Regions from separate parts of the Halomonas sp. 3F2F genome, predicted to be linked through region 1. Evidence: predicted binding sites of a transcription regulator. Region 1 holds the regulator's gene; each other region holds the start of a gene.
The links. The regulator PhoB, encoded in region 1, activates phosphate uptake and scavenging genes when phosphate is short. The targets are predictions, from matches to a motif close to TGTCATANNNNTGTCANA.

Region 1 (9,782 bases):
AGAAACCGCCAGCCCAACTGCAAACAGCCACGGCCAGGGGAAAAGCCACTGAACGACAAACGACGCCGATGCAAAGCAGGCAAGCGTGACTACTAGCGCCTGCAGGCGTCCCTGCCAGCTGTCATCAGTTTCAGAAAGAGCGCTCGCAATAATGCCTAAGAACAGCGGAATCACCAGCGCGATGTCTCCTGCCAAACCGCTAAACAGCAGCGCCCCGCTGAACGCGATAAACACGCGCAGGCTGTAGGCGAACTTGTCCAGGGTCCATAGACGCCGCAGGGGCAATGAAATAGGCATAGAGTCTCTAATGGGTCGCTTTTTAGACTTTAGTTTAATGCTTAGTATAGAGTGAAGCGTGTGTGCTTGTCTTTACCCGCTGTTTTCAACGGCTGTGCTCAATGGCTATACAAAACGTAACCGAGCAAGCGTGATGCTTGGCAGCGAGGGGCTGGTCAGTGAGAGCCTAGTCTGAAAGATAGCAGGGGCAATAAGAGAAATCTTAGGAAGGAACCCGCCACCTTGAGGTGGCGGGTTAGTTATTACATATTTTTCAGTAGCTTTTGAAGCTTGTTCATATCGGCGGAGTCGCCCACTAGGCGGACTTCGCCAGCTACCATGCCGTCCAGAAATGCCTGTTGCGTCGGCTTTTTAAGGATTTTCAACGCGGCATCCTGATCGCGAAAACGAAGCTCAAGGTCTAGGTCAACGGGTAGTCCTTTGCCGGTATCAATGCCTTTCGAGGTCATTCGATAATACCGAGCAATACTAAGGTCTTCCGTGGCAACACCCCAGTCCAGGCCGCGCATACGCTCAAGTTGTTCACGAAAGCGCGGCTTGCGTCGCAGGGCTCTTTTAAGCAGTAAGCTCAGTAGCCACAGCGTCAGCTTGAGTTTCATTAGGAAACGGCGTCCTTAAGCGCTTTGCCCGGCTTGAACGCAACATTTTTGCTGGCGGGAATCTGTAACGGCGCGCCAGTTTGCGGGTTTTTGCCAGTACGTGCGGCACGCTGGCGTACGGTAAACGTTCCAAAACCAATCAGAGCAACATCTTCGCCTTTGGCAACGCTGTTAGTGATTTCGTCCAAGATAACGTTCAGGACTTGGCCTGCTTTGTCTTTGGATAGATCAGCGTTTTCAGCAATTGCGGCTGCGAGTTCAGGTTTGCGCATAAAGGTATCTCCCTATGTGGAAATCAAGCGTAAGTTCATCTGAGTTGTTAGAAGCACTGCCCAGCTGGTTAACTTTTTTAGCCTAGTCGCTAAGGCGGCGAAAATCAGCCTAGCAGCGCAGGTGCTACTCTGGAAAGCTCCACTTTCCTTCTCACGCAGCTGCCTGTCAACGCAAATCCAATCAAACGACCGTCTTTATTTTCAGCAACGGCTGTCATGTCACCGCCTTCTCCCTCAATTCTCCACCGTGCTGGTGTTGTTACCGGTGGGTAGGCAACCACGGGTAGTAATGGCGTTTTCACAATGACGGGCCACGCCCCAAAGCTGACGCTGGTTGGTTTTCCGGCGAGGGTTGACGCCAACGCTTTTACGCTCGCCTGCAGGGGCTGCACGTACATAGCGTTAACTCCCTCAACGCAAGCCGCATCGCCCAACGCAAATATGTTCGGTCGAGAGGTGCGTAACTGGCGGTCAACCACAATACCGCGATGGCTAACCGCCAGCCCGGCTGCTTCGGCAAGTTGAGTGTGCGGAACTAAGCCAGTGGCGAGTAATACGATGTCGGCAGCATAGACGTCGCCATTATCAAGATGGAGTGATAGGGCATTATCTACGTTAAGGGCGAGCGTTTTCAGGTTATGCCCTAAAGCAAGTTGGATGCCAGCGTCTTGGAAAGCATCCGCCAGCGCTTGGCCGAGTGGCTCGGGCAGTAGGCGTTGCAGCGGGGTGCTTTCTGGCGCAATGAGGGTGACTTGGTGGCCGCCAGCATGGAGGTCATTGGCGAACTCGCAGCCCACCAGCCCGGTACCGACAACCGCAACACGTTTAGTAGTCGCTGCGCTTAATGCGGCATAAAAGCGGCGATACTCGTCTAAGTCGTTGATGGTAAAGCATCGTTTGGCGACACTCTCGGGCACGCTGAAAGGCGTATGGGGCGCTGCCCCAGTGGCCAGCACTAGATCGTCGTAGTGGAGCTGTTGGCCATTACTGAGTTCTACGCATTGGTTATCCACATGCAGGTGTGCGACCTGGGTGTGGGTAATTAACTCAGCGTTCAGTTCCTCTGCGACGCTGCTGGCGTCACGTTGGGCAAGTTGGTCTGGCGTTAAGCGTTTCGCAAAGCCTGTAGAAAGCAGCGGTTTACTGTAATCATCGCCACTATCGGCACTAATAAGGGTAATGGCACGTGTATCGCCTTGTCGGCGTAGAGCGCGCGCAAGGCCAATCCCCGCCATACCGGTGCCAATAATAATCAGTGCCGAATGGGAATATCGCGATATCTCGTGTGAGGGCATGCAGTCACCAAAAGTCGGCGGAACAAAAGCCTGTGAGGTCACCATGTTACACTAGCTTTCTGTGTATTGACCGCCTTGGAGACTTTGGTGATCGCCCCTACTGTTCGGCAAGCTTCCCTTCCTCATCGACTCTTTCCTCACTGGCTCCCTGTTGCTGCGGCTCGTCCTGCAATGAGCGCTGCGTGGTGGCAGTGGGTGGCCTCGACGGACTCTTTAACGACGCGGTTAACCGTCGCAGGCGGCACAAACGCGTTTCGGGTGCAATTGTTACGTCAAACGATTGGCTTACCTCTGCGGGATGAAGCGCTAGCGCTGGGAATTGAACCGCGCCGCTATGCATGGCTGAGGGAAGTCGCATTGTGTGTAGGTGATAAGCCCTGGGTGGTAGCACGCTCGGTAGCGCCACTTAGTCAATTACAAGGTAAGGGGTTAGAAGGGCTTGGCGAGCGTTCATTAGGCAGTTGGCTGTTTCAACAACCTGACTTAGTGCGCGGGCCACTCTACGCCACTCGCCATCAGCCACGCTTTGTCGCGGAACACTCTGCGTCGCTTTTAGATAGTGTATGGGGGCGGCGCTCAGTGTTTCAGCACAGTGGGCTGTCGCTGTTAGTGCAGGAATACTTTTTATCGACCATGGCAGATGATCTTGCCCTGTCTTCGCGCTAGGCTATCGCCAGCGTTTTCTTTTTGAGAGGTAAGCATGGACCGTTCTCTGTTGAGGCCAACGGGATGGGCTCGGGTGGCTGATTTTTTACATTTAACGCGATTGGATCGCCCGATTGGTACTTGGCTATTGATGTGGCCCACCTTATGGGCATTGTGGATAGCAGCAGAGGGTGTGCCTGGACGGAATGTTCTGCTGATCTTTATTGCTGGCGTTTATGTGATGCGCGCCGCGGGCTGTGTGGTTAATGATTACGCTGATCGTCATTTCGATGGCCATGTAAAGCGCACTAAACATCGTCCGCTAGCCACTGGTCGTATCAGTGAAACCGAGGCGCAGCTGCTGTTTATCGCGCTGGTAGCCACTGCTTTCATTTTAGTGCTATTGACCAATTGGTTTACGGTGCTGTTGTCGATAGGTGGTGTTGTATTAGCGTTCATTTACCCGTTTATGAAGCGCTACACCCATTTACCTCAGGTGGTGTTAGGGGCTGCGTTCTCTTGGGCGATCCCCATGGCATTCGGTGCGGTATTGGGTCATGTACCGTTTGAAGCATGGCTATTGTTTAGCGCTAACGTGCTGTGGACCGTTGCCTACGATACTCAATACGCCATGGTCGACCGCGACGATGACCTAAAAATTGGCATCAAATCTACCGCGGTGCTGTTTGGTAGCGCTGATCGTCTGATCATTGGTGTGTTGCAAGTGGCGGCACTTGGACTACTTGCCTGGGTAGGATGGCGTGTTGGTTTAGGTGGCTTTTTCTGGCTTGGGCTAGCCGCTATGGCCGCTACGTTTGTCCATCAACAACGCTTAATCGCTGGCCGTGAGCGCGACCGCTGCTTCCAGGCATTTCTTAATAATCATTGGTCAGGCTTGTTAATTTTTGCAGGTATTGCACTAAGTTGGTGGCCAATAACTGGCTAAATGTCCTCTATGTCATAAAATTGTCATCGAGTCATGGTGTTATCGTCACTGACATGTCTTTGAACTGTTTTTTTAAACTATTTTTTTAAATTAGTTTTCATTGAACACCGTGAGGCCCTGGAATGACCGCCAAGACCGTTTTGATTGTCGATGATGAGGCGCCTATTCGCGAGATGATCGCAGTGGCGCTGGAAATGGCTGACTATCGCGTGCTTGAAGCGGATAACGCCCAGGATGCCCACGCGATGATGGTTGACCACCAGCCAGATCTGCTTTTGCTGGATTGGATGATGCCGGGTACCAGTGGTATTGAGCTTGCAAGGCGCTTAAAGCGTGAAGAAGCCACTGCCGAGGTGCCTATCATTATGCTGACCGCTAAAGGCGAAGAAGATAATAAGATTCAAGGGCTTGAGGCTGGGGCGGATGACTATATCACCAAGCCTTTCTCTCCCCGCGAACTGGTGGCGCGCTTAAAAGCAGTATTGCGACGTACTACCCCCCGTGGTGTCGAAGATCCTATTGAAATTAATGGCTTGCTATTAGACCCAGTGAGCCACCGTGTGAGTGCTTACGGTAAGGCGTTAGAAATGGGGCCGACGGAGTACCGTTTGCTGCAGTTTTTCATGACGCACCAAGAGCGCGCCTATACACGTAGCCAACTGCTCGATCAAGTGTGGGGCGGTAACGTATACGTTGAAGAGCGGACGGTAGATGTTCACATCCGACGTCTACGTAAGGCCCTAGGAGAAGCTCACCAGAGTCTCATTCAAACGGTGAGAGGCACTGGGTACCGTTTTTCCGCGCGGGTGTAACGGTGCGCCTGTGGAGCCGAGAACTATGGCGAATTGCGTGGCTGGCCGCTTTGGGCGCTTGTCTGGGGTGGTTGCTGGGTATGCCAGGTCTTGGCGTTGCTGCAGGTCTTGCCGTTTGTCTGGTGTATCAACTGCGCCAACTGCGTGCGCTCTTTAAGTGGTTAACGCTTCACCCTCATGATGAACCCCCTGCTGCGAGCGGCATGTGGGGCGAGCTTTTTGATCGCTTGTATCGCTACCAAAAGAGCCAACGGATTACTCAGAATCGCTTACGTGCCACCCTTGCACGTATTCAGGAATCATCCGAAGCGATGCGTGACAGTGTCGTTATGCTAGATCGGCATGGTGACCTGGAGTGGTGGAACAGTGCCGCGACGGAAATGCTGGGCTTGCAAACCGCCCACGACCGTGGCCAGCACATTACCAATCTGCTTCGTGACCCGCGATTTATCAGCTACTTTAATGCGCGTAAATACGGTGAGCCGCTGACCTTAACGTCGCCCATCGATGAACGGCATATCCTTCAATATCAAATTACTCTCTATGGTGATGATGAGCGCTTGGTAATGGCGCGAGATATTACCCGCTTGCATCGTTTAGAGCAGATGCGGCGTGACTTTGTCGCCAATGTTTCCCATGAACTACGCACACCGCTAACGGTACTGACGGGTTATTTAGAAACCTACAGCGACTTGAAAGAGCAACTTCCACCACGTTTGGGCCGAGGTATTGCTCAGATGGAAGAGCAGACGAAGCGTATGCAAAACTTAGTCAATGATCTGCTACTGCTCTCTCGGTTAGAAATTGATCAAGGTGGCGAGGATCATCATGCGTTGGCGTTAGGGCCAATGCTCGACACCATTCGCCGCGATGCGCTAGCGCTCTCTAACCAACAGCACAGTGTTCAAGTCGCGCTTGAAAGCGATGCCCGTCTGATCGGCAGCGAGCAGGAACTGCATAGCGCTATTTCAAACCTAGTGTTTAACGCTGTGCGGTATACGCCAGAGGGTAGTCAGATAACACTTCGCTGGAAAACCCTGCCGAATGGCAGTGCTTGTATTGAAGTTGACGACGATGGTGAGGGAATTGACCCTGTGCATATTCCACGCTTAACCGAGCGTTTCTATCGCGTTGATAAAGGTCGTAGTACTGCAACGGGTGGTACCGGGCTTGGTCTGGCGATTGTAAAGCATGTGCTACTAAGACATGACGCATTGTTACAAATTGAATCTCGCCCTGGCGAAGGAGCCCTCTTTCGCTGTGTTTTTCCGTCATCACGTGTTGTCAAAAGCGAGCCCGCCTCGCGCAATGCTGTTTAAGTACAAGTGATGTATAGATGTGTCATGCTTGTCATACAAGTATGGTCACATAATACTCATGTGCCATTTCTAACCACTTTCCCTGCTTGATCTGCAAACGCTTTAAGCGCCCTTTCTATTATCTTTTATTTAATAAGTGTTTGTTTTATCGGTTTTTTTATATAATTTTTGATTTTTTGGCACATCGTATGCAAGTGTCTTGGTACTTGGTAAGAGAGAAAACCATAGGAATTGGTAAGCCGAAAGGCCGTCTTTCTTACTATTTAAGCAGTACCTGAACAGCGATCTAGGAGGCGGAACATGATGTCCAAGGAACTACTCAAGAAAGCTGGTATTTTAAGTGTCGCGTTTGGTTTAGTGGCTAGCCCTGCAGCATTCGCTCAAGAGCCAGCAGACCCCGCGAACAATATTTCCCCTGATGAGCAGCCTGTTGAGACTCAATCCGAAAGTACAACAGATTCAAGTGATTATGATAGCCAAGAGTTGACTCATGACGAAGGCGATAACGCCAGCGACATGAAACCTAGTTCAACGAGCCAGGACGATTCAGAGTCTGGCTATGACAGCACAGATGAGTTGCCTGAAGAAAATAGCGGAATGTAACATTAACTTTGGTTACTTATCTTTTCAAAAGGTACTATAACTCTTACGCTTACGGATGAGCTATTCAGAGGCATGGATGTCAAATTGCATGGATGCTCCTAGATTCAAGGATTGAATCTTTCGACGGTCAACACGCTAGTTAGGGTTAATTCCAAGGTTGGAGCCCCTCAAACGGATAGGAAGCTAGTGTTACGTATCGCGATACTAAGAGTGCTCAAGACCCCACTTCGGTGGGGTCTAATTTTTTGTGTATAGTATAATCATTGTTACGTTGCCCACTGTTTCTTGGTGTTAAAAATGCAATTATTCAGATGACACGTTTTGCGATTGGCAAAAGAAGGTACCTTGTATCATTGCATTGTCGGTTGCTCCATATAGCAAGGAGTTTTTATTTATGTTGTTGAAATCATTTGTTAAAAGCACTGTGGTTGTAGGCTTATCGTTGGGGCTTATCGCAAGCCCAATAGCGTTTGCACACTCTTCCATTGAGCTGAATAAAGAACGTGCTGAGAACCAAGAAATTATTCAACCTCAATCTCGTAACACATCGGGCCCTGCGACCTATTCAGCTAAAGATTTGATCAATGATAATGAGAATACTCTGATATATGCTCCTTCAAGCCGTGCCAGTGACGCTGATGATGACTCTAAAGAGCGAGCAGGTTATCGCGCTGAAGAACTCAACCGTGAAGAAGGTAGCAGTACACGCTGGTAAAGAGGGCGATGGTTAAACGTGTGTGACAAATAAGTTTTATAGCAAAAACCCCGCTTCGGCGGGGTTTTTGTGGTTAAGACGGTGATCGATTGATCCTGTTAATGCTGGTGATGGCGGTCAGCGGCGGTGCTTCCTTCTTGGGCGCTTTGAACCCAAACTTCTATTTCAATAGCGTCTTGCTGGGCAAATTCGAGCGTGATGGGAAACCGGTCACCTTCTGCCAATGGCTGATGTAATCCCATTAGCATTAAGTGATAGCCGCCACCTGGGCGCATTGTTAGCGTTTCATCTTTAGCGATTTCGATAGCACTGACGTGGCGCATTTTCATCATATCGCCTTCCATCTGCATATCATGTAGCTCAACACTTTCGCTCACAGGTGTCTGTGCGCTGACCAGTGTGACGGACTCTGTATGAGCCGTAATATCCAGATAAGCGGCACCATTTGTCACACCGGGGGGCGTTGGCGTGGCAAAAGGATGAGCGATCCTTAGCTGGTCGGTTTGAACGTCGTGAGCCGATGCGAAAGAGATTGAGCCAGTGAGGAGAGCCGTCAACCAGAGTGCGCGGGTCAGCATGGTCGTATTCCTTGTAGGGGCCTTATCTTCTTAACAAGGCTTATGCTTAATCTTGAGAATAATAGTGAAGCCAAACAACCTTAAGGTAACAAATAGGTTGTATCAGCGTTATAGCGATTAAGTCATTAGCGATGAGGCGTAATGTCGCGCGTGCCGCGGTAGTGGTCGTCCCACATTAAGACGGCACCTGCCACTGCGCCGGGAATTAAGAACAGGTTGGCGAGAGGAATCCAGGTCACGAGCATAATTAACCCGCCGTAGGTGAGACTTGGCCACCACCGTTTCGATAATCGTGTACGCATATCGCGAAAGGTAATCTTATTGTTATCCATAGGATAATCTAAATAAGTGATTGCCATGATCCACGCGGAAAAAAGGATCCACAAAATAGGCGCTATCAGGTTTAGGCCAGGTATCCAGCTAATGATAAACAGTATCACCATGCGTGGCAGAATATAACCGAGTTTGACTAGCTCGCGACCCAAGGCATCGACGGCGGTTTTAGCGAGCCCGCGGTCATCCAGGGGTTCACGTCCTGTTGCTTGACGCTCTACCTTCGCGGCTAAAAAACCATAGAAAGGTGCGGCGATTAAGTGGGTGACCAGGGTGAAGGTAAAAAAGATCACCAGCAGTAGGCTGATAAAGAACAGTGGCCAGATTAGCCATGAGAGCCACTCAAGCCAGCTTGGCACCATGGTCATCGCACTATCTAACCAGCCAGAAAAGCGGCTGACCACGAAACTGAGCATGCTGGCATAAACGATTATATTGACCACGATGGGTAGGAAAATATAGCGCCGCAGACCTTTCTGGTATACCAAGCGAGTGCCTCGACTCAGCGCTGTCATCGCATCCAACATGTTTGCTCCTTAGAAAAAACGCCCAGAGGGGATATCTGGGCGTATTGCAGGAGGAATCGCGTGCTAGGTCAAGATTTTTTAAGTGCCTGTGGGTCGATAGTGTCGGGATCGCTATGGCGAATATCTAGCCCTTTGACCAAGTAGACAACGTACTCCGCCAGGTTGTTGGCATGATCCCCCACGCGTTCTAAGGCACGTAGCACCCACATAATGCTAAGTACGGAGCTAATCGAACGTGAATCTTCCATCATAAAGGTCATCAGCGAGCGCATGGCGCTACCATACTCATCGTCAACGAACTCATCTTCGCGCACAACTTGCATTGCAAGATCGGTATCAAAACGCGCAAACGCGGTAAGTGCATCGCGAAGCATTTTACGCACGTGCTCGCTGATATGGCGTACTTCGACTAAACCACGGATGCTGCCGCTACTTTCGCTCAACAGTAGTGCATTTCGAGCAATTTTGCTGGCTTCATCGCCGATACGCTCGAGGTCGGACGTTGCGCGAATAACCGCTAGCACTAAGCGTAAGTCGGAAGCCGCTGGCTGACGGCGCGCTAATACCCGCGTACATTCATCGTCAATTTGCAGTTGCAGGTCGTTCACTTGGCGGTCATTGTCGCGCACTTTCTCAGCAAGACGGCTATCACCTTCCAGTAGCGCAAAAACAGCATCTTGCACTTGTTTTTCCACCAGACCGCCCATGGCCATCAGGTGGGTTTTTAGCTCTTCCAGCTCTTGGTTGAACTGGCGAGAGATATGTTGGCTGTGGCTATCGCTCGTAATATCCATTGAGCACTCCTGACGTGATGTCTTTGGGGCCTAGGTGATGCGGCCGG
Region 2 (9,782 bases), on a different contig from region 1:
AGGATGACGACCCGCTGATGATCGCGCTGGGCGTACCATCCCTGTTGAGGTTCGGGGTGCCCCAGTTGTTCCGGGTTAGGGAGCTCGAATACGCCATCTAAAACCGTTTGAACCGCTATATCTGTTAATGCGGCAGGCAATACATCCTGCAGTTGGCGGTGTTGATAGGCTAGCTGATGATCAGCGATACGCTCGGCAGTCACCGCCCGGGTTAACGCAACGCTGCCAGCAGTGACCAGTGAGAACATTCCTAAGGCGAAAGCGCCGCGTAGCATGGCTTGGCGGGGCGTCATGGTGACTCACCGTGCTTTGCATGCTGCTGTGCTTTAGGCTGGCCCGTAGGGCGTGGCACGGTATAGATATCCAATAGCGGTACACATAAGTTCATCAGTAAAACGGCAAATGCTACTGCATCGGGGTAGCCGCCAAATGTGCGAATAATCATGACCAAGGCGCCAATTCCTGCGCCAAAAAACAGTTTTCCTCGGCGGCTGGTTGCCGCTGAAACGGGATCAGTGGCAATGAAAAAGGCCCCAAACATTGTGGCACCCGTGGTGAGGTGAAACAGTGGTGACGCAAAGTGGCTTGGGTCGCTGGCATAAAAAAACGTGGCAAGCACTGCCATGCTTACAAGCATCGAGACAGGGATATGCCAGCTGATAATCCGTTTGGCAATTAATAGCAGTCCACCTGCTAACCAGGCTAGCGCGACGTTGCGCCAAGCGTTCAATGTTCCTTCAGGTAAAGGCTGACTAGCCCAAAACTCGCTGGCCAGTACCGCTTCACCTTTATGTTTAAAGGCATCTAGCGGCGTAGCACCACTTAGCGCATCAAGTGTGGAGGCCGGTAAGGTACCGCTTATCTGGGCCCATAGGTTTTCAGAGATTAGTGGCTGCGGCGGCGACCATAACGTCATGTAAGTGGGAAACGATACGAGTAATAGTGCGTAGCCCACCATGGCGGGATTGAAAGGATTCTGGCCTAGGCCGCCATACAGTTGTTTAGCAACTACGATGGCCGCAATAACGCCTATCCCAATGAGCCACCAGGGGCTAGCAGGTGGTAGCGATGCACCTAACAGTACGCCGGTTAATACTGCACTTGAATCTCTAAGCGCAGGCTGTAACGGGCGCTGGCGAAGTTTTAACACCAGCGCTTCGGCGCCGAGTGCAAACAGGGCTGCTAAAAGCACATTACTAATAACGCCCAGGCCGAAGTAAAACGTCATTGCGGCAAGACCCGGTGCGGTGGCGACGATCACCCATCGCATTAGATGGGCGGTGGGTGGCATCGTATTTAATGATTCAGTCGTTCGCTGCGAGGCGTGCATCATGCTCATGGCGATTCCTGTTGTGCCATCGTGGCGCGAGCTTCAGCCAGCCGGGTATCAGCTGCCTTAAGGTTTTCTTGGGCGGTGGCCAGTTGAGTTTCTAAATCATCGTGGCGCTGACTTGGGTCTTCTGCTGCAGCCCTTGCGAGGGTTTTTTCAGCTTTTCTCACTGCCGCTTTAGCGGCGGTTTGAGCAATGCGCAAACTGCGTAAATCCACCACTGGCGCTGCACTGTCGGTTGCCTTTGAGCTATCTGACGTCTGACGGCTTTGTGCCTGCCTCGCTTGGCGACGAGCTTGCTTCTCGGCATTCTCGCGCGCCAGTCGAGCCTGACGAAATTCAAATCGATGTTTAGCGTGCTCGGCTTTGGCGGACTCAATGCGCTTAACGCGAATACGCTGCTTTGCCGAACGATAGTCTTGTACTAATGGGATATAACTAGGGCAAACATAACTGCAGGCACCGCACTCAATACAATCAAATAGGTGGAATTTTTCCAATGTAGCGTCGTTCTCTGCACGGGCATACCAATGCAGTTGTTGCGGAAGAAGCTGAACAGGGCAAACACTTTCACAGGCACCACAGCGAATGCAGGGAGATTCACTGGGGGCTGGAGGAAGTTCTTCACGGGTGGCTGCAATCAAGCAGTTTGTCGTTTTGGTCACCGGGACATCAAGTGTTGTGAGTGGTAAGCCCATCATCGGGCCGCCCACAATGACTTGATGAAGCTGTTGGTTTGCTAACCCTACCTGCTGAAGCAGCGTTTCAATAGATGTGCCAATACGCACCCAGTAGTTGCCTGGTGTGCTGATGGCGTCTCCCGTCAAGGTGACAATTCGCTCGACCAAAGGTTTACCATCACGTACTGCATATAGCGCTGCCAGCAGTGTGCCGGGGTTGTGGCAGAGAACACCAACATCGGCAGGAAGGCCACCACTGGGAACATCAAGGTTGAGCAGTTTTTTGATCAATTGGCGCTCACCACCGCTGGGATAGCGGGTCTCGATGACCTTCATCGTTATGCTCACTGGATGCTGGCAGTCAGACTGTTGAAAGTGAGAGAGCGCCTCTTTTAATGCATGGATCGCTTCGGGCTTATTATCTTCAATACCCACCACAATCTGACGGGCACCACAGAGCCTAGCGACTATTTGCGCGCCTTCCAGTATCTCGGTTGGATAGTGGCGAAGTGCCAAGTCGTCTGCGGTGATATACGGCTCGCATTCGGCGGCGTTGACGACGAGCGTATCAATGCGCTGATGATCCGCTATTTGGGCTTTGATATAAGCGGGAAAACCGGCACCACCAAGGCCTACTAGCCCGCAGCTGTCTAGTCTAGCAATGATCGCTTGGTGGTCTTCGCTACGCCAGTCAAGCGAGGGCAGCAGTTGCCAGCGGTCTAAGCCATCGGCATCGATGGTGATGGCGGTATCACTAATCTGAGTCACTGTCCCGCTAATACTGGCGTGCAGGTTGGCCGATACCATGCCATCTCGTTGGGCAATCAGGCTACCTACCTGAACTGCATCTCCAATAGCAACACAGGGGATCGCGGGATTACCTGAATGCTGTTTGAGCGGAAGTGTTACCCGGGCAGGCGGAGTCGCGTTGCGAAGCGGCGATTGGTTCGAGCGATCTTTTCGTTCGGGCGGAGTAATGCCACCTGGGAATTCATAGGCCGGCATGCTGGCTCCTGGTTAGCTGGCGATCGCTGGCAATTAAAGGTGCTATGGTGACGACAGGCTGCCATTGGTTGAGAGGCTTGCTTCTGGGCAACATATCAATACAGTCTACGGGGCAGGGTGCAACGCACAAATCGCAGCCGGTGCATTCATCTTCTATCACCGTATGCATTTGCTTTGCAGCGCCAATAATGGCATCCACTGGGCATGCTTGAATGCACTTAGTGCAGCCAATGCACTCGGCTTCACGAATAAATGCAACGCTATCTTCGCTGGCTGCTTCGCCATCTAGTGGCACAGGCTCTCGGCCTAATAAGTCTGCTAATGCGTGAATAGTCGCTTCGCCGCCAGGCGGACACTTATTCAAAGCATCGCCCTGATTGATGGCTTCGGCATACGGCCGACAGCCTGGGTAACCGCACTGGCCACATTGGGTTTGTGGCAGCAGCGCATCAATCTGCTCTACCAGCGGGTTCTCTTCGCCCTTGAAGCGCACACTGGCCATTCCCAGTAGTGCCCCAAACGTTATTCCAATTCCGGTCAACACACCCACTGCACTGAGAATGCCCCACCAAGAAAATATGTCTCCCATGGCGGTTACCCCTGCGCTAATCCTGAAAAGCCGAGAAAGGCCAGTGACATAAGGCTCGCTGTGACCATTGCAATGGCGGCACCTCTAAACGGGGTTGGTATATCAGCATTGGCCAATCGCTCGCGCATCGCTGCGAACAGCACCAAAATCATCGAAAACCCAAGCGCAGCACCCAAGCCATAGAGAGTCGTATGAAAGAAACTCAGCTCGCGGTTAAGTGATAACAGGGCAACACCAAGTACCGCACAATTAGTCGTAATCAGCGGTAGAAAGATACCCAGCACTTGATGCAATAGGGGGCTGAGTTGGCGCACCATGATTTCGGTAAATTGCACGACGGCGGCAATAACAACGATAAAGCTGATAGTGCGAAGATAGGTAACGTCCAAAGGCACAAGTAAGCCATGATAGACCACATAGCTAGCGGCAGATGCTAGTGTCAGCACGAACGTCGTCGCTAGCGACATACCCATCGCGGATTCCAGCTTATTGGAAACCCCCATAAACGGGCAGAGCCCTAAAAACTGTACCAATACGAAGTTGTTGACCAGTGCAGTGCTGACCAAAATCAAGAAGAGTTCATTCATAGCGGCGTATTGTGCGCAGAAAAATCGTTGCTGGCTAGTAGGGGGAGCGCTATGACTGACTATTGAGCAGAAATAAGCTCTAGGTCAGCAGAGCTTATTTCTGCCCTGACGATGCCCACCCCTCCCTTAAATGCCGGCAGAGGCAAGCTTAGGCCTTGACCTTGAAAGCGCTTCGAATCTGTCATCAAACCGACATCATCCCGGCATACCCTCATCAAAATTAAAATCAGCTAGGGAGGGGGAACACATGTCGACTTCAGGAGTTGTCTTACCGACGCAGGGGGAACGCCCTGGGACGTCGCAATGGCTATCATGGTTAATTGTCATTGGACTGGTTTATTTGTTGTTAGCTGCGGTGGGGGCTATCGGAGACGGTTTCAAGGCTGCTACCGCAAGCAATGCTAAGGAGCTATTTTCATTTGCTACTAATCCAATCATTGGGTTAGTTATCGGGGTTGTCGCAACCGCGCTAATTCAGAGTTCAAGCACTGTAACCGCTATCATTGTGGGGATGGTGGCAGGGGGCTTGCCAGTCAGTATTGCGATTCCGCTCATCATGGGAGCCAACATTGGTACTTCGCTGACCAGCACCATCGTCAGTTTAGGCCATGTTCGTAGTGGTGAAGAGTTTCGCCGTGCCTTCTCTGCCGCGACGGTACACGATGCGTTCAATATCGTTGCCGTGGCTATACTGCTTCCCTTAGAAATGATGTTTGGTTTTTTAGAAAAAACCTCCGCCTTGCTGGCGGGCTTTTTTGTTAGCGATGCCAGCGTCGACATGAAAAGCGTCAATTTCATGAAAATGGCGATTTCACCTGCGACCGACTTGCTGAGCGCCTCGGTATCGTGGCTGCCGAATCAGGTCTGGATGGGCATTGCGCTGATTGTTATTGGGGTGGCACTCATCCTCTTTGTGGTAACGGCGATTGGTAAAGTATTGCGCAAGGTCATGGTGGGTAAGGCGCGTGACATCATGCATGCAAGCGTGGGGAGAGGGCCTGTCTCGGGTATGTGTTCGGGGGCAATCATTACGCTGTTGGTGCAGTCGTCCTCTACCACCACAGCACTGATTGTGCCACTTGCTGGCACGGGGGTATTTAATCTCAGGCAGGTCTATCCGTTCACCTTAGGTACCAATGTGGGTACCTGTATCACTGCGTTGCTCGCTGCAACGGCGATAAGTGGCCCAACGGCGGTATTGGCTATGCAGATTGCCTTGGTGCATCTGATGTTTAACCTAGTGGGCATACTAGTCATATACGGCCTGCCTTTTCTACGTGGCGTTCCACCTAGCATTGCCACTGGCCTTGCGGAGCTGGCACAGAAAAACAAACTCTATGTGGTGGCTTATATTTTAGGTGTTTTCTTTGTGCTGCCATTGCTCCTGATCGGGGCGAGCCAGTTGTTTTGATCTAAGGGGATGGAATTGGTATGAGTTCACAACGCAGAATTGAGACAGAAGCACGTATTCGCGAACTACGTGAATCGATTGATGAACTGGAAGCACAGTTGGCTGAGGCGTCCACCCAGGAGCGGGAAGAGCATGAGCAACATGAGCTGATCGACCAGCTTGATCAGTATATTGATGCTGTAGATACCAAAGTGAGTGGCCTTAAAACCTTCTGGCAAGTTCTCAAGAAAGAGCTGGGGGGAAGGCAATGACTAATTCAACACGTGGATATTCCTACTCCTTGATGACGTCAGGACTACTATTGGTCCTTTTGCTTCAAGGCTACAGCGAGGATAGCCACTCCATGGAGGCAGTCGCAACTGGTGATTTAACTGCCAGTGGTTCCAGCACCGTTTATCCATTGACGCGAGAAGCAGCACGTCGTTATGAGCGTGCCAATCCAGATGCCAATATTGCCGTCGAGTTCACTGGAACAACGGCTGGTTTTGAGAAGTTTTGTGCGGGCGAGATTGATATTAATAATGCCTCGCGGCCAATAGACGAAAGTGAACGGGCCGTGTGCGAGTCTAATGATGTAGCGTATGTGGAAGTGCCTATTGCGATGGATGCGATTTCGATCGTGGTGCATCCATCCAACCGCTGGGCAAACGATATTACTGTCGACGAACTTCACAGGCTTTGGTCTCCGGCGTCAGAAGGCCAGGTCATGACATGGCGTGATGTTCGCGCAAGTTGGCCAGATGAGCCCATTGAGCTGTTTGGTCGAGGACAGGACTCGGGAACTTATGACTACTTCACAACGGCCATTGTAGGCGCGACCCGTAGTAGCCGGATGGACTACGTTGCCAGCGAAGATGAGGAGTTTCTAGCTGCGCAAATTGCTGCTGAACCAGGTGCTTTGGGTTTTTTTGGTATCGGCGGATATCACCGTCACTGGAATGAGCTAAAGCTCCTCGCGGTGGCCAATAGTGATCAACCCGTATTTCCGACCCTGGAAACCGTCAAGCGTGGTGAATATACCCCCTTATCTCGTCCGCTTTATCTTTACCTGAACAGACAAAGTGTCGAGGAAAAACTGGAACTTCACCGTTTTGCGATGGCCTATGTCGAAGACATTCGTGACTGGATTCATTTTACCGGCTACCTTCCGCTTGAAGAGCAGGAGTATGCCGACACCCTTGACGCGCTTCGCCAGCTTGAGAGTCAGTGAGGGAGTCACAAGCTAGCCGCATATTAGTTGTTTTCTGGGTAGCTCATTGTCGCTAAGAGATGGGCAAAAAAAAAGGGGCTAAGGCTGTAGCAGGCCTTGCCCCTTATTAGTTACTTATTAACGTATTTGCCGTTAAGTTACACGCTGCCCTGGTTCTGCACCGGCATCGGGGGATAGTAGGTAAATGCCTTCTTTGTTAGCAGATGCTAATACCATACCTTCTGATAAACCGAAGCGCATTTTACGGGGAGCTAAATTAGCTACCATGATCGTCAAGCGGCCCTCAAGTGCTTCTGGTGAATAGGCCGAACGAATACCTGAAAAGACATTACGTGTTTCACCACCTAAATCCAGCGTAAGCTGGAGCAGCTTGTCAGCACCTTCAACGTACTGTGCCTTGGCAATGCGGGCAATGCGTAAATCAACTTTAGCGAAATCTTCAAAGCTGATTTCTGCCGCAATCGGTTCTTCCGCCAGGGGACCTTTGGGAGTGTTTTTCAGCTTCTGTTCTTCCACTAAATCCTCCTTGGATGCCTCAATCATAGCGTCAATCTTATCCCGTTCAACACGCGTCATTAATGGCTTGAATTTGTTGATTGAGTGATTGACGAGTACGCTATTGCGGCTGTCCCAGTCGAGTGATTCGATCGCTAGGAATTCACGTGCCTGTTCGGCCATGCTTGGCACCACAGGCGCAAGGTAGACCATCAACTGGCGGAACAAGTTGATGCCTACTGAGCAGATTTCCAGCACTTCGGCGTCACGGCCTTCCTGCTTGGCTAGTGCCCAGGGGGCCTTGTCGGCGATGTACGTATTGGCTTCATCGGCCAATTCCATAATTTTGCGCATGGCCCGGCTAAATTCACGCGCCTCAAAATCGTCAGCAATCTCGTCGCCTGCCGCGATAAAGCGCGCGACCATTTGTGGTTCGGCGCAGTGTTCAGCCAGCTTACCGCCGCCCAGTTTTTTCACAAAGCCGGCGCAGCGGCTGGCAATATTGACAACTTTTCCTACCAGATCAGAATTAACCCGCGCAGAAAAGTCGTCGAGGTTAAGATCCAGGTCATCCACTTTGGACGTTAATTTAGCGGCAAAGTAGTAGCGTAAATACTCTGGATTTAAATGTTCAGCGTAAGTAGCGGCTTTGATGAAAGTGCCACGAGATTTCGACATCTTGGCACCGTCTACAGTTAAGAAACCGTGACAGTTGACCGCAGTCGGCGTACGAAGGTCTGCACCATGCAACATGGCAGGCCAAAACAGGGCGTGGAAATAGACAATATCTTTGCCAATGAAGTGGTAAACCTCTGCATCGGAATCCTTCTTCCAAAAGGTATCGAAGTCGATCCCTTCCCGATCACATAAGTTCTTAAAGCTTGCCAGATAGCCGATGGGGGCATCTAGCCAGACATAGAAGTATTTACCTGGAGCATCGGGAATTTCAAAGCCAAAGTAGGGCGCATCTCGGGAGATGTCCCACTCATTAAAGCCCGACTCGAACCACTCCATCAGCTTGTTACGAATTTGCGGCTGTACATGGCCGTCATTAATCCATTGCTGAAGAAATTCAGCAAAGTCTGGTAGCTTGAAGAAGTAATGCGTAGAGCTACGTACTTCTGGTGTTGCCCCAGAAATAGCGGAGACAGGATTGATTAAGTCAGCAGGCGTGTAAGTGGCACCGCACTTTTCACAGTTATCGCCATATTGATCATCGGCGCCACATTTAGGACACGTGCCCTTAATAAAACGGTCAGCTAGGAATAGGCCCTTTTGCGGATCAAACATTTGCTCAATATCGCGGGTGGCAATATGGCCTTTATCACGCAAGCGGGTGTAGATCAGTTCGCTAAAATAGCGGTTTTCATCTGAATGGGTGGAATGATAGTTATCAAATCCCACGCCAAAGCGGGCGAAATCTTCCTGATGATCCTGGGAAACGCGCTCGATCAGGGCTTCGGGCGTAATACCTTCCTGCTCAGCCCGCAGCATAATGGCAGTGCCGTGGGCGTCGTCGGCACAAACGTAGTAGCACTGCTGTCCACGACTTTTTTGAAAACGCACCCAAATGTCGGTTTGGATGTACTCAAGAAGATGACCCAAGTGAATGGCGCCATTGGCATAAGGAAGCGCGCTTGTCACCAAGATGTTGCGCGGGGCAGTATTTGACATGGTGAATGATAATTCCGGTTAGGCAGTGCAAATAAAGACGGCGAAGTAGGGGTGCGCTTCGCCGGTAACGTCAACATGCTGCTTACAGCTATTTCTCCACTAGTAGAGTGCCTGCTCTTCCTGAACGACTTCACGCAGAAGCTCTAAAAAAAGCTTGTCAGCTTCAGAGTGCTCAGTGGGGTCTTCGGGAATATGGACGCTAGTAGTGTCGGAGATTTCGTTGGCAATTTTGGCCATTACGGCAGGGCTGTTGCCTTCGACTAGCTGCTGTCGTGCAATCGCTAGGGATTGTTCTAAGATTTTTGGGTCTTGGAGCAGCTTGCGAATAAAATCGCGTAGTTCATTAATAATACGTGTTTTTTGAATTTCTGATGCGGACATTGGTGTTCTCCTTAAGACCGCGCTTGAGGGATGTTCAAGCGAGACCAATTAATGCTTTGACCATAGCACTTTTTTAACAGCTGAGCATGGGTTCCTGGAAGCATTGGATGCAGTCTATAGGCTTTTACTAGCACACTGTTCCAGTACGTTTGCTCCAGTATGTATGTTTCCAGTACGTATGCTTCCAGTACGTATGCTTCCAGTACCTGCGCTTTAAAGGCTTAGGCGCCCAGCCTTGTGTTTGACAGGGTTGGCGTATTGTTCCAACCAATAAGGCCGCAACGCTTCAGGTATACTTGCCAGCCGAGCGTTAAAACGCTCTCTGTCTTGACGCGTTATCGTTTTGCGGGCGATCAGTTCTGGTGATTCGCCTAGGGCTTCCAGTGCTAAATAATGGCTAGGAAACAGGCGATAACCACC
Region 3 (9,782 bases), on a different contig from region 1:
AAAGTCCTTCATCCGGTCATTAGGCGGGTTATCAATGACATCAACAGGGTTGGCATCAACCGCAATTTTACCGTGTTCCATAAAAATCAAGCGCGTGCCAACCTGTTTGGCGAAGGACATCTCATGGGTCACCACCACCATGGTCATCTGCTCTTCTGCCAATTTCTGCATAACATTCAGTACTTCCTGCTTAAGCTCAGGGTCAAGCGCTGAGGTAGGCTCATCAAACAGCATTACTTTGGGTTTGATCGCCAACGCCCGAGCAATAGCGACCCGCTGCTGCTGCCCACCAGAAAGCTCATGAGGATAGTGTTTCGATTTATCCCCCAGGCCGACTTTTTCCAATAGCCCCTGGGCACTATTATCAGCCGCCTTACGTCCCATTTTGCGCACATGGCGTTGGCCAAAGGCCACATTTTCCAGCGCTGTCATTTGTGGAAATAGGTTGAATTGCTGGAAGACCATGCCCGCTTCCTGGCGAATTTCGCGCAGCGTTTTGTTGCCTCCCTTAACGCTCATGCCATCAACGAGAAGGTCACCCGAGGTGATCATTTCCAGCCCGTTAATACAGCGCAACAAGGTGGATTTTCCAGAACCGGATGGTCCTATGAGCACGACCACTTCGCCACGATTGATATCCAGATCAACCTTATCAAGTACCTTAAGCGGGCCAAAGTGCTTGGACACATTCTTGAATTCTATGATGGCGCTCATAAGATCCTCATCCGCTTCTCAACGATACGCAGCAGCAGCGACAACGTGCCGGTCATAATCAGGTAGAACACGGCAACCGCCGTCCATATTTCGACTGCACGGAAGTTAGCCGCCATGATTTCCTGGCCGGTGCGCGTCAGTTCGCCGACACCGATCACAATAAACAAGGAAGTATCTTTCAGGCTGACAATGCACTGGTTACCCAGCGGTGGAATCAAGCGGCGAAAGGCGAGCGGTCCAACGATATAGACCACCACTTTCCAGCGCGGCAAACCGATAGCACGTCCTGCCTCGGTTAATCCTTTTGAAATCGACAGCACTGCGCCACGCACAATCTCAGCAACGTACGCCCCAGCATTAATGACAATCGCAAGGATTGCTGTCGTCATCGGGTCAATGCGGATATCCACCAGCACCGGCAAGGCGAAATACAGAAACATCACCTGTACAACAATCGGCGTACCTCGAATAATTTCGACGTAGATAAACGCCAGTGTATTGAGGATATAGCCGCCGTAGGCGCGCATCAGGCCAATAACAGCCCCCAGCGTAATACCACCGATCAACCCCGTTACGGTGATATACAGCGTGATTTTTGCGCCATTGAGCAACGCGGGCAAAAACCCTATAACAATCGACCAATCGATATTCATCTAGACTCTCCTGACAATCCAACGTCAGCGGAGGAAGCCCTCCGCTAGTAAATAAAATTTCAGGAGATTATTCGTTGGGCGATTCGCCGAACCACTTCGCATAAATTTCGTCGTAGCGGCCATCTTCCCGCATAGCCGCTAATGCTTGGTTAACTGGCTCGACCAGCTCGCTTCCCTTGGGAAACGCAATGCCATACTCGTGCGCCATCATCTGCTCACCCACGGCTTTTACTTGGCCGTCACCAGCGGTGGCAATGTAGTAGAGAACATTGGGCGTATCATGCATCGCGGCATCAACGCGGCCGGTGCGTAACTCCAGGTAGGCATTGTCGATATTGGGGAACTGGCGTAGCTCGGTGTCGGTGAAGTTTTCCCGTGCATAGTCAGCAGCAGAGGTGCCGGTGCGAACGGCCAGCATTTTACCTGCTAAGTCTTCAGCACTTTCGATATCACTATCAATTGGCACCATGATGCGGAAGCCGCTTTCGTAGTAGCCATCTGAAAAATCAATCACCTCGGCACGGTCTTCACGGATAGTAATCCCCGCCAGGGCAACATCTAACTGGCCAGTCTGCAGGCCGGGAATAATGCCATTGAAATCCATTGGCCTTAGTTCGAACTCCAGCTCAAGCTCTTCGGCAATCATTGTCCACATATCGATATCAAAACCGACATATTCACCGTCTTGAGCAAACTCAAAGGGCACAAAGGCAGTATCAGTGGCAACCACTAGCTTGTCTGCGGCGGCAGTCGCTGCAGTGAGAGAAAATGCAGTAGCAGCCATTAACGTGGTTAGTGTTTTCATGGAGAAGTCCTCGTGACGTCGATGTTATTGGTTATGTGTGAGTGACGTAGCGTGTAGATAACGGTGTTGTTATTGGTTTGGTTTAGATGGGCTTGGATTGGCTTTGCTGGTTTTATCTACAAGCATATCTGCAAATATAATTGCACAAATACATAAAATGACCAAATATTTTCATTTATTTTTTACACGCATACGAAACCGGGTGTCGCAAAGACACCCGGCTCATCTAGATATTTCTCTTTAAGTAAGCGTTTTTAGGCTAGATTTTTCACCAACACCTTGGATTTTCGGGCGTGGTTGTAGGCTTCGCGTTTTAGCGGCGGCAGATCATCTAAGCTTGCAGCACGGAAGCCGTGTTCGACAAACCAGTGAGCCGTGTGGGTAGTTAACACAAACATTTCGGAAAGCCCACGCTGCCGGGCGCGGCGTTCTAACGCTTCCACTAAGCGCTCGCCGCGCTCACCGCCGCGATAGTTACCGTGCACCGCGACACAGGCCATTTCCCCCACCGTGGTGTCTGGAAAAACATGCAATGCTGCACAGCCAATCACCATGCCATCACGTTCGATGACCATGTAGTCGTCGATTTCGTGCTCTAGGCGTTCCCGCGAACGAGCCACCAACATGCCACGTCGCTCCAGTGGCTCCAGCAGCTCTAGCAGGCCAGCGACGTCGTTCAACGTGGCTGGGCGCAGTTGCTCGTAGCGGTGTTGGGTGATCATGGTGCCAACGCCGTCACGGGTGAACAGTTCCCCTAACAGCGCATCGTGGTTGCGCCAGGAAAGCAGGTGGGTGCGCGCCACCCCTTCTCTGGCGGCGGTGCAGGCGGCGTTCAAGTGGCGTGCCAGCTCACTGCCCGGTAACGCCTGTTGCAGGCGCGGCTCGGCCTCTGCCGGGGAAAGCTGGCGCAATAGTGCACCGTGTTCGTCTTCAAGCCCTTCCGACTCGCCTAATAGAATCAGCTTATCCGCTTTCAGCGCGACGGCAGCCTGTTGTGCGACTTCCGAGGCATCTAAATCAAACACTTCACCTGTGCTGGAGAAGCCCAGCGGCGGCAGCAGCACCAGTGAGCCTTTTTCCAACAGCCCTTCAATAGCGCTCGAACGCACTCGGCGGACTTCACCACTGTGATCAAAATCGATGCCTTCACGCACCCCTAATGGCTTAGCGGTCACCAAGTTACCGGAAATCACGCTAAGCTCTACACCGTGTAGCGGCGTGCTAGGCAGCCCCAAGGAAAGACGAGCTTCTAGCCATAAGCGCTGGTGTGCGGCCACCTGTTCCACGTGAGCCATCACCGCTCGATCAGCTACCCAGCGACCATCCACCCGTGTTGGCTCGACACCGGCAGCCGTCAATGCGTCATGCACTTGTGGGCGAATACCAAACACCACAACTAGCCGCACCCCCAGGGTGTGTAGCAGCGCTAAATCTTGAATCAGTTGCTCTCCTCGGCCAGACGCCATGGCTTCGCCCTCAATTAAGATGACAAAGGTTCGTCCCCGGTGCGCATTAATGTAGGGCGAAGCATTACGAAACCAATCAACAAAAGGGAAGCGTGTGTCCAAGGGCCGCTCTCCGGCAGCAGGTGAATGAAAGTATCAGCGTTTACTTTAACAGAGCATAAAAAACAGCGGCACCTTCTTGTGTAAAAGAAGATGCCGCTGTGCGTTTGGCCAAGCAGTCACGTATAGGGCGGAGTTACCCCTTGCTGTTAACCAAACATGCCTTTGAACATAAAGAAGAACAGAATAGCCAAACCAGCCCCGGCAGGTAGCGTAATCAGCCAGGACATGGCGATGGTGCCAATAACACGCAGGTTAAGCGCCGCCATACCCCGGGCAAGCCCTACGCCTAATATCGCCCCCACCAGTGTGTGGGTGGTTGAAATTGGCAGACCCGTGCCGGAAGCTAATACCACTGTGGTCGCGGCTGCCAGCGTGGCAGCAAAGCCACGGCTGGGAGTGAGTTCAGTAATACCGGTTCCCACGGTGGCAATGACTTTGTGGCCGTAAGTTACTAAGCCCACCACGATGCCAGCACCGCCCAGTACCAATACCCACCAGGGCACCAACGCAGAGCCTTCAATTTGGCCGCCAGTTTGTACCACGCTAATGACCGCCGCTAGCGGGCCAACCGCGTTCGCAACGTCGTTAGAGCCGTGAGCAAACGCCATGGCGCACGCAGTAAAGATCATTAATACGCCGAAGACCCGCTCAACATTGGCGTATCCAAAGTGATCGTTGGCATTTTTCTCAAACTTGATACGACGCTGCATCAACAGGCCTACACCCATGATCACAAGTCCTAACAAGATAGACAGCAGCAGGCTTTGACTAAAGGTCAGGTCTAGCCCAACGTGAGACAGACCTTTGGTTAGCGTGACCATCGCCACAATAAAACCAACCAAAAATACGTAGCCCGGCACATAGCGTTTGGCAGCCATAAAGGGATTATCATTTTCAAAAATCAGGTGGTGCACTGATTTGAACAGCACGAAGCCGATAGTACCCGCTAAAAGAGGAGAAACGACCCAGCTTGCTGCAATGGTGCCAACAGCGCCCCAATCAACCGTAGAGGCACCCAATCCCGCTACGGCAAAGCCCACAATGGCGCCTACAATGGAATGCGTCGTGGAAACCGGCCAACCTTTCATCGATGCTGCCAGTAACCAAGTACCCGCTGCTAGCAGCGCTGATAACATACCGTACACTAGTAACTGTGGATCTTCCTGGAGCAATTCTGGGTCAATAATGCCTTTACGAATGGTGTTGGTCACCTCACCACCCGCCAGCCATGCGCCTAAAAATTCAAAGACTACCGCAATCAAAATTGCTTGTTTGATGGTGATCGCTTTCGACCCCACCGAGGTCCCCATCGCATTGGCAACATCATTCGCGCCAACGCCCCAAGCCATAAAAAAGCCAAACAAACAGGCCAGGATGATAAAAATTTCACCGTGCTGGGCAATAATCTGCATGGGTACCCCTTAGCGTGCGGTCAAAATCTGTAGGCGGCTGCCCACGCGTTCAGCGCGATCAGAAACTTCACCGACCCACTCAATGATTTTGTAAAGGAAAATCACATCAACAGGCGGAAGTTGGCTTTCAAGCTCAAACAGTTGGCGACGTATCGCGATCTGCTGGCTGTCGGCTTGGTGCTCAAGTGTGTGCAGCTCACGGATCATATTCTGGATAACATCGGAAACATTGCGTCCAAAACCGGACTCAAGCAGCTCTTTCAGCTCTTCAAGCGCTTGGCGAGCCTGGGACACACACGCCACGCTGGTACGCATATAATCGCGCATGGGATCGGCCAGCTCATTGGGCACACGCATTTTACGCCCCAGCATAATGCCGGTAATGTCGCGCACCTTGTTGGCGATTTTATCCTGCACGCTGATAAGGTCGAGCAAGTCGGACCGCGAGACGGGAAGGAACATCGTATTGGGCAGGTTAAGCCGAAGCTCTGTTTTCAACGTGTCGGCGTCATGCTCTAAGCGGGTAACGTTTTCACGCAGTACAGCTGCGGTATCCCAATCACCGGCAAGCGATGCTTCGAAGAACGGCAACAGTTGGTCGGCACATTCATTGGCCTTGACGATGTGGGCCAGCAGCGGCTGGAATGGCGAGCGGCCAAACATCGCGGAAAAAGGGTTGGAGGTAACCATATAGCCTTTAGCCTGTTTTCGGGGAGCCTGGAAATGGCGGCGCCAGTATAAAGAGTGCGCTCGCCGCCGTCATGAAAAGTTCACAATGTCATGAAAAATTAATTGAAACGTCACAATACAAAGGTGGCTAATGTCATGAAAAATTCAACATCTACTGCTGATTCTGTTTCAGCGCCTACCGAAATAGAGCTTAAACTCGCCCTTGCGCCAGCTCAACTAAACACGCTGCTGTGCCACGCAGCACTAGCCGAAACACCCCAACGTCAACATCTGTCGAACACCTATTTCGATACCCCTGCGGGAGATATGGCGAATGCACGGATTGCCGTGCGCTTACGCCAAGTTGATGATCGCGTGCTGCAAACGGTGAAAACCGCCGGCCATGGTGGTGGCGGCCTTTCTACCCGACAAGAGTGGGAGTGGCAAGTTCCTAGCCCACAGCTTGACCAGCATGGCTTGGCCGCCCTTCCGCCGTTCAACGGTTCACTAGGCACCGTCATTTCCGCGCTACAACCTGCGCTGCGCACCGACTTTACCCGGCGCAGCTGGCAAATCGACTGGCAGGGCAGCCATATCGAGCTAGTGCTGGACGAAGGAGAAATTGTCAGCGGTGGTGCTCAAGCGGCTATTTGCGAGGTCGAGCTGGAACTCAAAGCGGGCGAACCAGAGGCGCTTTGGGCGCTAGCATTAACGCTCGCGGAAAGCGTACCGCTGCGCCCTTCGGATACCAGCAAAGCCGCTCGCGGCAATGCGTTAGGCGTGCAGCAGTGGGCGTTACCTGAAGCTGATGCACCGGCTGAATGGCTACACAGAGCCACAGTGGCGCTGGACGCCTACCACGACAGTGGTCTTGCGGAACACTTAACTATCGCACAGCAGGCATTAGCCACACTGGCGGCCCACCCGCAGTTGGATGATAGCTCCCGCCGCGATGCTCAGACACTGACCACAGCACTGACTGAAAATGGCCATCCAACGTCCGCTTATGGCGCTGCTGCGTTAACTCTGGCGCATCGCTTCGCCTATCAAACCACGTTACGCTAGAAACATTCAGCCCACTTCAGGATGTCGCGATGAGTTTTCAATTAACTCCCGGTGCAGAAGGACTGCGTGCTCGGCTTTTCCATATTATTTTCGAGTCCGATACGCCGGTAGCCAAAGGGTTTGATATTGCGCTGATTATCGCCATTCTAATCAGCGTGGCGGTCATTTTGCTGGACAGCGTAGATAGTTATTCCGAACGCTACGGGCACATTTTTTACTATGCAGAGTGGCTATTTACGCTACTTTTTAGCATTGAACTGGCGGTGCGGATTTACTGTTTAGAGCGCCCAACGATTTACCTCAAAAGCTTTTACGGTATTGTCGATGTGATTGCGATTATGCCAGCCTGGTTAGTCCTGCTGGTGCCTGGTGCGCACGGACTCGTCATCGTACGGGTACTGCGGGTGCTACGCATTTTCCGGATTTTGAGATTGATGGAGTTTATCGGCGAGGGGCGTTTACTACTCGATGCGCTTAAACGCAGTGTTCGTCAAATCCTGCTGTTTTTTAGCAGCATCATGATGGTCGTCATACTGTTTGCTGCACTGATGTACACCATCGAGTCACCAGAAGCCGGTTTTACCAGCATTCCTATGTCGATGTATTGGGCGATCGTGAGTATGACCACGGTAGGCTACGGCGATATTGTTCCCGCCACGTCGATAGGCAAAGCGATCACGATGATTCTGATGCTGTTGGGGTATTCGATTATTGCTGTGCCTACCGGGGTGTTTTCCGCCCAGGTTATCCGCTCTATTCGCGAAGACCGCTATTCAGAAGAAGCCTGCCCCGGCTGTGGCCATGACCGCCATGAAAAGCGCGCTCGTTACTGCCTGCGCTGTGGCACCTGGCTGGATGAAGACAGCGAAGACCCGCGTAAGAAAGCAGCAGACCAAAAAGAAAAAGATAGCCACGGGGGAGACGAAGACACAAACACGCCCCAGGACAGCTAACCCAAATAGCCAAACCCAGGGCGCGCAGTAATTCATTTAGGGAGATTATGTGATTGCTAGGCCGTTACGTTGATCAATCGGCGCTCAGATCGGCCTCGATAATAAACAGGCGGCCGCCATCCACAGTGTTGGCGTCCAGCATCTTCTGCTCAAGCTGACCATCGGTGGACCAGGTGGCGAAATCATCATCGTTCAGCACCCCCAGGCGTTGGTCATCAATCACCCATAGACCTTCCATTTTATCGTGGGGATAGTTGACTTCCGCCACCATATCCACCGCCAGAGACTTGCTCACTGGCTCAATTCCAGCGCTGGCCAGAGCGCCCCACCCCTGCTCTAGAACCACTTCTTCCAAGGTTTTGCCTGCCAAGGTTAGCCCCAGCTCGGCATCCTGTTTCAGGTCGCCGTTGGCTGAGACCGTTTCAAGATTGGTGCCCGAGGCAAGGTCAATGCGATAAACCTGCTTCTGAGCATCGGGCGCCGCAGCCTCAGCACCGTCGGGGCCACCGCTTAGAAAACGGCCATCTCGTTCAAGCACCAAAAACTCAGTGGCGCTCAGCGCAACAAGCTCCGAGTTGGAATTCTGGTTTTGCTCTTGGCGGTAGAGGTACTGTCCAGTCTCGCCCGAGTCCAGGTCCACTGTAACGATACGGGTGATATCCAGGTCTTTCACCGTACTGCCCGGGTTGTACAGAGTGGACTGCATAATACCTACCAGCGTTTTCTCATCCGGCGTGATAGCCAGCCCTTCCATACCTCGGTTGGCACGCCGATTGGCAAACTCTGCCGGCAGGTTCATCTCGACCCGGTCATCGTCGGCAAAGGGGTTGATACGACCGATTTCACGACCTTCGGCATCGAAGTGGACCATGTGCGGGCCATACTCATCGCTAACCCAGAAGGTGCCGTCCGATAGTGCCACCAGCCCTTCGCCATCCAGACCATAATCATCCAAGCGGATCGGATTAGTAACTTCATTATAGGGCTGGCTATCGTCCACTAGGATCGGTTGACCATTGGCATGGTAAGGGGTTTCACCCGTTCCACCGAGTGCCAAGCTGTTAGGCAGACCACTGATCTCGCTGCCATCAGGGCGCTTGAGCAGAGTGGTAGTAACCTGTTCGATCACACCGTTCGCTTGAAGCTCAAACAAGCCGATACGGGGCGTATAGTCCGGTGTCGGAAATATTTTCCCCTTGCCATAGTCACCAACAAAATTGGCATTGGGGCCGCGGTCAGTCAATGCATAGAAGCGCGTTGAATCCGTGGGATGAGCGGTCATTGCCGACCCAAAACCGCCATTACGGATCTCAAAAGCCTGCTGAGATTTGCCATCTAGTAGATCATCCCGTAATACGCTATGGGGAAGAAACACACCAGCGGCGGGGAAGCTGTCGAACACGGAGACATTGGCATCATCAGCGTTAGCGTTATCAGCACAGCCCACCAGTAGGGAGGACGTCAGTAAGGATGCCATAAAGAGCTTATGACGGTTCATTGGTTAGTTTCCTTATCGAATACAAGTTGACGCCCGTTGGCGTCTCAGCCGCCTCCACAGGCACAATTTCCAGCGTGACCCAGGGCAAGGCAAGTTACGAAAAGTCTAGTGGCAGGAATATCTAATGGGGGTAGCGCCGTCACAGCTGTCTAACTGAAACGCGCTCACACCGACAAGGTTCGATTTGTTATGGCATATCGCTATTGTTCACGGCCACCACGATAATTTAGTGACAACCAATGACAGGTGAATGACATGTTAGTGACTAGCGGCACGGGGACAACTTACGGGGTTAATAAGGAAAACGCCCTGGCTATTAACCAGGGCGTCTCCTCTATAGTAACGGCACGATGGAAGTGGTTACATTTTATTCGCTTTCAAACGGAGCTTCCCACGCGTTAAGCTCCGCGTCGCTCCAGCTTCCGTAACTGGCATTGGGGAAAAC

Region 2: INT21_RS15050 (Na/Pi symporter) is a predicted target of PhoB. The motif match lies at 4,371-4,388, and genes of this name have one in related genera.
Region 3: INT21_RS01160 (CYTH domain-containing protein) is a predicted target of PhoB. The motif match lies at 5,929-5,946, and genes of this name have one in related genera.

Annotation. Positions count from the first base shown of each region.
Region 1 covers NZ_JABUZE010000067.1:77,154-86,935, reverse strand. The annotation lists gene yccS (YccS family putative transporter) at 1-297, opposite strand, end outside; gene INT21_RS08265 (hypothetical protein) at 540-896, opposite strand; gene INT21_RS08260 (HU family DNA-binding protein) at 896-1,168, opposite strand; gene INT21_RS08255 (NAD(P)/FAD-dependent oxidoreductase) at 1,273-2,463, opposite strand; gene INT21_RS08250 (chorismate lyase) at 2,551-3,129, shown strand; gene ubiA (4-hydroxybenzoate octaprenyltransferase) at 3,164-4,054, shown strand; gene phoB (phosphate regulon transcriptional regulator PhoB) at 4,177-4,866, shown strand; gene phoR (phosphate regulon sensor histidine kinase PhoR) at 4,869-6,185, shown strand; gene INT21_RS08230 (hypothetical protein) at 6,486-6,788, shown strand; gene INT21_RS08225 (hypothetical protein) at 7,183-7,503, shown strand; gene INT21_RS08220 (copper chaperone PCu(A)C) at 7,602-8,081, opposite strand; gene cysZ (sulfate transporter CysZ) at 8,207-8,941, opposite strand; gene phoU (phosphate signaling complex protein PhoU) at 9,010-9,735, opposite strand; gene pstB (phosphate ABC transporter ATP-binding protein PstB) at 9,766-9,782, opposite strand, start outside.
Region 2 covers NZ_JABUZE010000135.1:61,005-70,786, forward strand. The annotation lists gene rsxG (electron transport complex subunit RsxG) at 1-293, opposite strand, end outside; gene INT21_RS15030 (RnfABCDGE type electron transport complex subunit D) at 290-1,339, opposite strand; gene rsxC (electron transport complex subunit RsxC) at 1,336-3,015, opposite strand; gene rsxB (electron transport complex subunit RsxB) at 3,002-3,604, opposite strand; gene rsxA (electron transport complex subunit RsxA) at 3,610-4,191, opposite strand; gene INT21_RS15050 (Na/Pi symporter) at 4,439-5,602, shown strand; gene INT21_RS15055 (hypothetical protein) at 5,623-5,853, shown strand; gene INT21_RS15060 (PstS family phosphate ABC transporter substrate-binding protein) at 5,850-6,812, shown strand; gene metG (methionine--tRNA ligase) at 6,945-8,981, opposite strand; gene INT21_RS15070 (hypothetical protein) at 9,081-9,362, opposite strand; gene INT21_RS15075 (1-acyl-sn-glycerol-3-phosphate acyltransferase) at 9,576-9,782, opposite strand, start outside.
Region 3 covers NZ_JABUZE010000011.1:80,820-90,601, reverse strand. The annotation lists gene glnQ (glutamine ABC transporter ATP-binding protein GlnQ) at 1-714, opposite strand, end outside; gene glnP (glutamine ABC transporter permease GlnP) at 711-1,367, opposite strand; gene glnH (glutamine ABC transporter substrate-binding protein GlnH) at 1,435-2,172, opposite strand; gene argA (amino-acid N-acetyltransferase) at 2,427-3,740, opposite strand; gene INT21_RS01170 (inorganic phosphate transporter) at 3,887-5,152, opposite strand; gene INT21_RS01165 (TIGR00153 family protein) at 5,162-5,842, opposite strand; gene INT21_RS01160 (CYTH domain-containing protein) at 5,978-6,886, shown strand; gene INT21_RS01155 (ion transporter) at 6,916-7,839, shown strand; gene INT21_RS01150 (esterase-like activity of phytase family protein) at 7,913-9,337, opposite strand; gene INT21_RS01145 (5'-nucleotidase, lipoprotein e(P4) family) at 9,705-9,782, opposite strand, start outside.